One region of the Stenotrophomonas sp. Nf1 genome, then DNA from elsewhere that is predicted to be linked to it. Evidence: riboswitches for the same ligand, from Rfam matches in the RefSeq annotation. Region 1 holds a riboswitch; the other holds the start of a gene.
What was found. A riboswitch is a leader RNA that binds a small molecule or an ion and turns the genes downstream of it on or off. The one in region 1 is predicted to bind glycine.
Positions count from the first base shown of each region.

Region 2: linked by a shared signal. The riboswitch ahead of gcvP (aminomethyl-transferring glycine dehydrogenase) and the one ahead of C9412_RS12230 (trimeric intracellular cation channel family protein) in region 1 are both predicted to bind glycine.

Region 1 is NZ_PYTV01000006.1:40,282-44,930, reverse strand. It holds gene C9412_RS12250 (NAD(P)/FAD-dependent oxidoreductase) at 1-159, shown strand, start outside; gene C9412_RS12245 (hypothetical protein) at 417-854, opposite strand; gene C9412_RS12240 (nuclear transport factor 2 family protein) at 858-1,289, opposite strand; gene C9412_RS12235 (GIY-YIG nuclease family protein) at 1,431-1,706, opposite strand; glycine riboswitch at 1,747-1,836, shown strand; glycine riboswitch at 1,850-1,953, shown strand; gene C9412_RS12230 (trimeric intracellular cation channel family protein) at 2,038-2,655, shown strand; gene C9412_RS12225 (hypothetical protein) at 2,687-3,490, opposite strand; gene C9412_RS12220 (3-deoxy-7-phosphoheptulonate synthase) at 3,869-4,649, opposite strand, start outside.
Region 2 is NZ_PYTV01000003.1:400,571-405,219, reverse strand. It holds gene gcvP (aminomethyl-transferring glycine dehydrogenase) at 1-2,440, opposite strand, end outside; glycine riboswitch at 2,503-2,605, opposite strand; gene C9412_RS08410 (multidrug effflux MFS transporter) at 2,906-4,132, shown strand; gene C9412_RS08405 (siderophore-interacting protein) at 4,274-4,649, shown strand, end outside.

The DNA of each region.
Region 1 (4,649 bases):
GCGTGGTGGTTCTGGCTGGCCGCGCACGTGTTCTTCCTGATCGGCTTCCGCAACCGCATCGTGGTGCTGCTGAACTGGGCAGTGGCGTACTGGAGCTACCAGCGCAGCGCACGCATCATCTTCGGCGATGACCAGGACGACCGGCGGCCGAAGCGGTAGGGCCGCACTCGCGCCTCCTCGGCCGGTGCAGTAGATCCACGCCATGCGTGGATGAATGTCTGTGCAGGCTGCATGGAGCTCAGCCACGCACGGCGTGGCTCTACTTCCCCGTCGGGCCACCGGGGACCCCCGTTTCGACCATGTGATGACCGCGACGACCGGCGGCCGAAGCGGTAGGGCCGGCAGCCCAGGGGTCGGATCCCTTTCCGCAGGAAAGGGCTCTGACCCCGTTGACGCCATCCACGCATGGTGTGGCGCTACTTCATCCGTGGGCGCGACCATTGCTGGCAGAAGCCTTGCTTCCTCGCCGTGTCGGCAATCTGCGCCGCGCCCCAGTGCCGGGTAATCCAGATCGTCAGTGCTGCGCTGCTCAGATGCCATCGCAGCATGCCGCGCTGGGGCTGCTGCGACAGATGGCTTCGGGCAATCCAGAGGGCCTCCCGCTCCACGTCGGGCGCCTTCTTCTTCATCACGTCCTTGTCGAAGAACTGCGCGGCGAATCGCCAGGGATTCATCGGTTGGTATTCCACCCGTGGTTCAGTGCCGCACGCTGCCACATCACTGGCGGCGCGGCCCGCCGGCTTCGGTCGACCATCCACCAGTGCCATCCCGAGCAGGTACAACAGGCCAGGCAGCAGCGCGATGCCGGCGACCAGCACGACGATGCAGAGCCATGCGCGGCCAGCAGCGCGCATGGGTTATTCCGCCTTCGGCTTCGGGTACCACAGCGCGTTGACGATGACCCAGCGCTGCTCGAAGCGCCCCATGTGGAAGTAGTCGACGAACCACGGGGTTTCCAGCCGCACCGAGGCGGCGTTGCCGGTCACGTCCAGCACCGTACAGCGACGGTCCCATTGATCCTTCGGGGTCTTCAACGCGCCCTGCTTCGTCAGCGCGACCAGCTCCTCCTTCGACATCCGGCGCAGGCCGAGTCGCTCGTCGGGCGTATCGCCGAGCACCGCGCGCTTGGCCAGATCCGGATGCAGGGAACGGGCGACGCGCTGCGGATCAGCTTCCAGCTGACCGTCGACGTAGTCGTGGCAGGTGGCTTCGATGGCCGCGAGGGTGGCCGGGTCGGCGGCGGGGCTGGCTGATGCGGAGAGAGCGAACAACAGGGCAACGGCGGACATCCGGGTCTCCAGCGCTGAGGGCTGGGCGATCATGGCATGGCCGCACGCGCCCATCCACGCATGGCGTGGATCTACTGTAGAGCCGAGCCCATGCTCGGCTGAGCCTCGTCGCCCATCCAGCAGCCGAGCACGGGCTCGGCTCTACAAAAGCGCGGGATCCGGCGCCTGCAGCCAAGCCAGCTTGCGTTCGCGCGGCTGCTGCTTGAGCTGCCATTCGGCGCGCGAGGCGGCGGCGCGGTCCGGGTATTCGCGCACGGCCAGGATGCGCAGCGGCGGCCGGGCGCGGGTGTAGCGGGCGCCCTTGCCGGCCTGGTGGGCGGCGAAACGCGCGTCCACGTCGGTGCTGATGCCGGCGTAGAAACTGCCATCGCGGCATTCGAGCAGGTACAGGAACCAGGGGCGGAGGGACGGGGCCATGGCCGGATTATGCCGTGCTGCACTGCAGCGGATATACTGGCGCCCGAATGCAGGAGAGAGGCGCCGCGCTGGCGCCCGCCGAAGGCGCAGGCTCCCATGATCGCTCAGGCCGGTGGGCTGGAATCCCACCAACCATGCATTCGACTCGCCGAGCTGGAGAGAGGTCACCGGGCATGCCCGGGACGATCCGCCGAAGGGGCACGCGGCCTACGCCGCTGAACTCTCAGGCAAAAGGACAGCGGGAGCGGCACCGGTCATCGTCATCCCGTCATTGCGCAGGCAGTGGCGGTATACGCGCATGGCCGGCCCCACCGCGCCCGGAGCCTGCCCCATGCTGCTGTCCATCATCTATCTGATCGCCATTTCCGCCGAAGCCATGACCGGCGCGCTGTCCGCCGGCCGCCGCCGCATGGACCTGTTCGGCGTGGTCATGATCGCCTGCGTCACCGCCCTCGGCGGCGGTTCGCTGCGCGACATCCTGCTCGGCCACTACCCGCTGGGCTGGGTGAAGCATCCCGAGTACCTGGGCTTCACCGTGTGCGCGGCGCTGATTGCCACCTGGGTGGCGCGCTGGATGCACCACTTCCGCCGCACCTTCCTGGTACTCGATGGCCTGGGCCTGATCGCCTTCACCCTGATCGGCTGCTCGATCGCACGTGAGGCGGGCCACGCCACCCCCATCGTGTTGATTGCCGGCATGCTGACCGGCGCGTTCGGCGGCGTGCTGCGCGACATCCTCTGCAACGAGGTGCCGCTGATCTTCCAGAAGGAGCTGTACGCGATCATCGCGCTGCTGACCGGCGCGGCGTATCTACTGCTGCTGCACTGGGGCGTGGCCGACGCCACTGCCATTCTGTGCTGCCTGGGCGGCGGCTTCGCGATGCGCCTGCTGGCGATCCACTACCGCTGGGAAATGCCGAAGTTTGTGTATCACGACGAAGTGCATTGACCGCGGCCTGGCGGGTGCGCCTGCTTCCGGATCACTTGCGCAGGCGGGAGTTCATCGGGCTCCCGCCTGCAAGGATGCGCAGCCGGTAGGCCTCTGAGGGATAGACACTCCATGGGCTGTCACAGTCATCGCTGCCGGCGTCGACCTGCTCGAGCAGCTCGGGATCCATCCATCCGGACAGGTAGTCGGGGTCAGACCGTCTACTGAAGCCCGGGCAGTGAACCCCGCCCTCAACGACAATCTCGTTCTGGACGGTGGAAAGGAAGCTGGCGTACAGCTCACGACCGACCTGTGTGTATGTGCCGGTCTCGAGATAGGTCTGCACGGTGATGCTTCCCCCTACGGCCAGAATCCCATCGTTGAGCGAGCATGCATGGAGATGCTCACACGCAAGATCGTCACGCACGAAGACCCAACCACCACAGTCAAGATTGCGGGCGCTGAGACTGCCCAGGACGATCACACACAGCGTCTCGCCCAGATTATTGAGCGCCAGCGTGCCTTCTACGCTCAGATCCCCGTCGACGATCACGCAATCCGTTTCGCAGTCCGAGCTCCAGTCGCCAACGAGGGATGCTGCAGGCACCACCTTGAACGAAGAGGTGGACTCACGATCATCGCGCGGTTGGTCGGCAGAGGCCGCGATCATCGCCCTGGCCTTCAACGTCGTACGCAGAAGCGCCTGGTCTCCTTCGTTGCGGTAAAGCTCGATTCTCTCATCAAGTTCCGCCAGCAGGCTTGCCGTGGTCGCGGGAGACGAGGATTCGAACCAGTCCTCGATGACGGAGATCGCGTCATCAGCAATCGGGCCGCCTTTCAAGCGTACGAGGGCCATGGCGGCCGCTCCGGAAACTGATCGGCATTCTGGCTGCAACGGGCTGTCGTCGGGGAAAACGTGCATCGGCGGGGTCCAGCCAGGTGAGGCCCCGATCTTCGGCCGAAGCTGCAGGCAGATTCCATGCAACTCTTCCGAAATCGCGCCGTGGCCTGCCCCTATCCACGCATGGCGTGGATCTACCGCGTCAACCGCATCGTCAATGGTCGGGGTTCACACCACCCCGGCGATGTACCTGGCGCTGTCGCACATACGCAGCGCCAGGCGCATCGCCGGTGCGGACGGGCCGGTCTCCAACTCCGACCGGCCCTGATCGCGGCCGCACCCCCGCAGGCACTGGCCGCCATCCACACACATGCCGCACTCAGGCGGCTTCCATCAGGCGGCTTCGGACACCTTCACTCCGCGACGGGCGCGCACGGCCGCAGCCAGTCGCTCCAGTACCGTCACGGTGGTGTCCCAGTCGATGCAGCCATCGGTGATGCTCTGCCCGTAGACCAGCGGCTGGCCTTCCACCAGTTCCTGGCGGCCACCGACCAGATGGCTCTCGATCATCACACCGACGATGCGCTGTTCGCCGTCTTCCAACTGAACGGCGATGTCTTCGATCACCTTCGGCTGGTTCTCGGGGTTCTTCAGGCTGTTGGCATGGCTGGCGTCGATCATCAGGCGCGTCGGCAGCTTGGCCTTGGCCAGCGCCTGGCAGGCCTCGCCCACGCTGGCCGCATCGTAGTTCGGCTGCTTGCCGCCGCGCAGGATCACATGGCAATCCGGGTTGCCGGTGGTCGACACGATGGCGGTGCCACCCTGCTTGGTGACCGACAGGAAGTGATGCGGATTCGAGGCAGCACCCACGGCGTCTGCGGCGATCTTCACGTTGCCGTCGGTGCCGTTCTTGAAGCCGACCGGGCACGACAGCCCCGACGCCAGTTCGCGATGCACCTGGCTTTCAGTGGTGCGTGCACCAATGGCGCCCCATGCCACCAGATCGGCGATGTACTGCGGGGAGATCACGTCGAGGAATTCGACGCCGGCCGGCAGGCCGAGCTTGTTGATGTCGCGCAGCAGGCCACGTGCGATGCGCAGGCCCTTGTCGATCCTGAAGCTGCCATCCAGGTCCGGATCGTTGATCAGGCCCTTCCAGCCCACCGTGGTGCGC
Region 2 (4,649 bases), on a different contig from region 1:
TCTTCTCCAGCGGGCGCACGTCCAGGATGCACTCATGCGCGACCAGACCGTTGCGGCCGGTGTACAGGGTCTTGAAGTGCGGGGCCAGGCGCTTGGCGATGTAGTTGGCATTGAGCTGCGCGACCTGGGTGGCCTTGCGCAGGCCTTCGCTGCCCATCATGGCGATGTACATCCAGCTGATCGGCAGGATCGAGGCGCTGCCGAAGCTGGCCGCGCTGACCATGCCGACCGGGCCGTTGTCACCCAGCTTGCCCGGCAGGAACGGTGCCAGGTGCTCCTTGACCGCGCACGGGCCGACGCCCGGGCCGCCGCCGCCATGCGGAATGCAGAAGGTCTTGTGCAGGTTCAGGTGCGAAACGTCCGAACCCCACTTGCCCGGCTTGGCCACGCCGACCAGGGCGTTCATGTTGGCGCCGTCGGTGTACACCTGGCCGCCGTGCTGGTGGATGATCTCGCAGATCTCGACCACTTCTTCCTCGAACACGCCGTGCGTGGACGGGTAGGTGATCATGATCGCGGCCAGACGGTCGCTGTACTTCTCGGCGTTGACGCGGATGTCTTCGACATCGACGTTGCCGTTGGCATCGGTCTTGGTGACCACCACCTTCATGCCGCACATCTGTGCCGAAGCCGGGTTGGTGCCGTGCGCCGAATCCGGAATCAGGCAGATATCGCGGTGGCCTTCGCCGCGCGAGCGGTGGTAGGCGCGGATCGCCAGCAGGCCGGCGTACTCGCCCTGCGCGCCGGAGTTCGGCTGCAGGCTCACCGCGTCGTAGCCGGTGCATTCGACCAGCATCGCTTCCAGCGTATCGATCAGTTCCTTGTAGCCCAGCGCCTGGTCGGCCGGCACCAGCGGATGGATCTGCGAGAACTCCGGCCAGGTCACCGGGATCATCTCGGCGGTGGCGTTGAGCTTCATGGTGCACGAACCCAGCGGGATCATCGTGCGGTCCATCGCCAGGTCCTTGTCGGCCAGCGAACGCAGATAGCGCAGCAGTTCGTGCTCGCTGTGGTGGGTGTTGAACACCGGGTGGGTCAGGAACGCGGACTGGCGCAGCAGGCCGGCCGGCAGTGCATCGGCGGTGCTGGCATCGAGCGCGTCGACGTCAGCCTGGGCACCGAACACCGCAGCCAGCGCAACCACGTCGGCGCGGGTGGTGGTTTCGTCCAGGCTGATGCCGACCGAGTCGCTGTCGATCGCGCGCAGGTTGTAGCCGGCGGCGCGCGCCTTGGCATGGATCTCATCGGCATGCACGCCGGTGATGTGCAGGGTGTCGAAGAAGTCGCCACCGACCTGCACGCCGGCATTGCGCAGCGCCGTGGCCAGGATCGAGGCCAGGCGGTGGGTGCGGCGGGCGATGCGGGTCAGGCCGTCCGGGCCGTGGTAGACGGCATACATCGAGGCCATCACCGCCAGCAGCACCTGCGCGGTGCAGATGTTGGAGGTGGCCTTCTCGCGGCGGATGTGCTGCTCGCGGGTCTGCAGGGTCAGGCGGTAGGCCGGGTTGCCCTGCGCGTCGATCGACACGCCGATCAGGCGGCCCGGCATCGAGCGCTTGTAGGCGTCACGGCAGGCCATGAAGGCGGCGTGCGGGCCACCGAAGCCGAACGGCACGCCGAAACGCTGGCTGTTGCCGACTACGATGTCCGCACCCCATTCGCCCGGGGCGGCCAGCAGGGTCAGCGCCAGCAGGTCGGTGGCCACGGCCACCAGGCCGCCGCGTGCGTGCACGGCATCAACCAGCGCCTTGTAGTCGCCGACCTGGCCGAAGGTGTCCGGGTACTGCAGCAGCAGGCCGAACGCTTCCGCTTCCAGCGCTTCGGCCGGAGTGCCGACGCGCAGCACGATGCCCATCGGCTCGGCGCGCGTGCGCAGCAGTTCCAGGGTCTGCGGGTGCACGGCGTCGTGCACGAAGAAGGTGTCCGACTTCGACTTGGCCGAACGCTTGGCCAGGGTCATCGCTTCGGCGGCGGCGGTGGCTTCGTCCAGCAGCGAGGCGTTGGCGATCTCCATGCCGGTCAGGTCGGCGCACAGGGTCTGGAAGTTGATCAGCGCTTCCATGCGGCCCTGCGAGATTTCCGCCTGGTACGGGGTGTAGGCGGTGTACCAGGCCGGGTTTTCCAGGATGTTGCGCAGGATCACGTTCGGCGTGTGGGTACCGTAGTAGCCCTGGCCGATGAAGCTGCGCAGCACGGTGTTCTTGTCGGCGATCGCACGGATCTTCGCCAGTGCCTGCACTTCGGTCATCGACTGCGGCAGTGCCAGTGGCGCCGGCGACTTGATCTTGGCCGGCACGATGGCATCGGTCATCGCATCCAGCGACGCGTGGCCGACGACGTCGAGCATCTGCGCGATCTCGGCATCGTTGGGGCCGATGTGGCGCTCGACGAACGCGGAATGATGCTCGAGCTCACGCAGGGAAGGGGTGTTCTGGGACATGGCGAAGGATCCGTCAGGAAAGGGCACACGCACGGGCACAAGCCGCCGGTCGGCGGTCTGCGGGGCGCCCCTCTGTCCTTTTGCCTGAGAGTTTAAAAGCGCGGCTGGCCGCAGCTTCGTGCCCCTTCGGCGCCGGATCGAACCGGTCTCTCCAGAGTTGTGTTACGGGTGGTATCGGGCCTGAGCGATTACGGGCGTTGCGCCTTCGGCAGCGGTGTTCCGCTTCTCCCACCGTGTTGCCCGCCGATTATAGCCCGTTGCGGGCCCGCCGGCGGCCGCCGGTCGGTGCGGCCGGGCCTGAATGGCCGATGGCCCGGTCGTGCGTTTTGTGCAGCGCTGCATGGCATCGCGTGCAATCCCCACCTATGATGGCCGTATTCTCGTATTCATCTGGCGCCGTCCCTGCCGCAAGGGGACCGGCGCCGGCCGTGCGTGCCGCGCATGGCCCTGCCGGACACTTTTTCCATGACCGCCGCTGTTGCTCCTTCCACCCGCCGCATGGCCCTGCTGCTCGCCGGCCTGGCCATGTTCGGTCCGTTCTCGATCGACACCATTTTCCCGGCCTTCCCGCAGCTGGCCCAGCGCCTGGCGGTGGACGAGGTGGCGGTGCAGCAGACCATCAGCGTGTACCTGCTGTTCTACGGCCTGATGAGCCTGGCGCACGGCCCGCTGTCCGACGCCTGGGGGCGCAAGCGGGTGATCCTCGGTGGCCTGGTGGTGTTCGTCGGCGCCTCGGTCGGTTGCGCGCTCTCCACCGACCTGAGCACGCTGCTGGCCTTCCGCGCGCTGCAGGGCCTGTCGGCGGGCGTGGGCATGATCGTCGGCCGCGCGGTGATCCGCGACCTGTACCACGGTCATGACGCGCAGCGGCTGATGAGTCAGGTGTCGATGCTGTTCGGCATCGCGCCAGCGATCGCGCCGATCATCGGTGGCTGGATCCTGCTCAGCGGCGCCGGCTGGCCGCTGATCTTCTGGTTCCTGGTGGTGTTCGGGCTGGTGCTGCTGGCGGCCACCGCGCGCTACCTGCCGGAAACCCATCCGGTCGAGGCACGCGTACCGTTGTCGCCGCGCGTGCTGCTGCGCGATTACGTGCGCATCGGCTTCAATCCGCGCTTCCTGCGCTTGGCGCTGGCCGGCAGCATCGGTTTCGGCGGCATCTTCCTGTACATCTCCTCGGCGCCGGTGTTCGTGATGCAGCACCTGCATCTGGGCGAGGGCGGCTTCGCCTGGCTGTTCATTCCCACCATTGGTGGCATGACCACCGGCTCGTTCCTGTCCGGGCGCATGGCCGGCCACACCACGCCGACGCGCCAGGTCGCCATCGGTTTTGGCCTGTGCGCGCTGTCGGTGCTGCTCAACGTCGGCTATGTGGCACTGGCGCCGCAGTTCGTGCTGCCGTGGGCGGTGCTGCCGATCTTCCTGGGTGGCATGGGCATGGCGTTGATCTTCCCGATCCTGGCGCTGGCGGTGCTGGACATGTACCCGCACCAGCGTGGCCTGGCCTCGTCGCTGCAGGCCTTCGTGCAGCTGATGATCAGCACCGTGGTGGCCGGCGTGGTGTCGCCGCTGCTCAGTGCCAGCCCGCTGCACTTGGCATTGGGTCAGGCCGCGTTCTTCGCCGCCGGCTTCGTGTTCTGGTACTGGGAACACCAGCGTGAACGCGCGGCACAGGCAGCCTGCACGGGCCATTGAGCAGCGCGCAGGGGTAGGGCGGGCCGTGATGCCCGCAACGCTTGCGACGACCGGTGACCGGACTAGGCTGGGGACTCCAGCCAGCCAGTGCGTGGATGCACGACCGCCAGCCGATCCGATGTCGTCGCATGAGGTTCCCCCATGGCTGCGCAGCAGACCTACCGCCTGTTCGAGGTGGCGCTGAAGGAGCGCCGCGTTCTTTCCCCTTCCCTGGACCGCATGGTGTTCACCGGTGCCGACGTGGCGCGGATGAAGACCGAAGGCCCGGACCAGCGCATCAAGGTGTTCTTCCCCTTGCCCGGCCAGGACCTACCGCAGGTGCCCAGCGGCGAGGACTGGTATCCGCGCTACCGGGCGTTGCCGGACGATCAGCGCCCGCCGATGCGGACCTACACCATCCGCCAGCTGCGCGCGGAACAGGGCGAGGTAGACGTGGATTTCGTCCTGCATGGCGAGACCGGGCCGGCTTCGCGCTGGGCCATCCACGCCCGCCCGGGCGACCGCGTGGTGCTGCTGG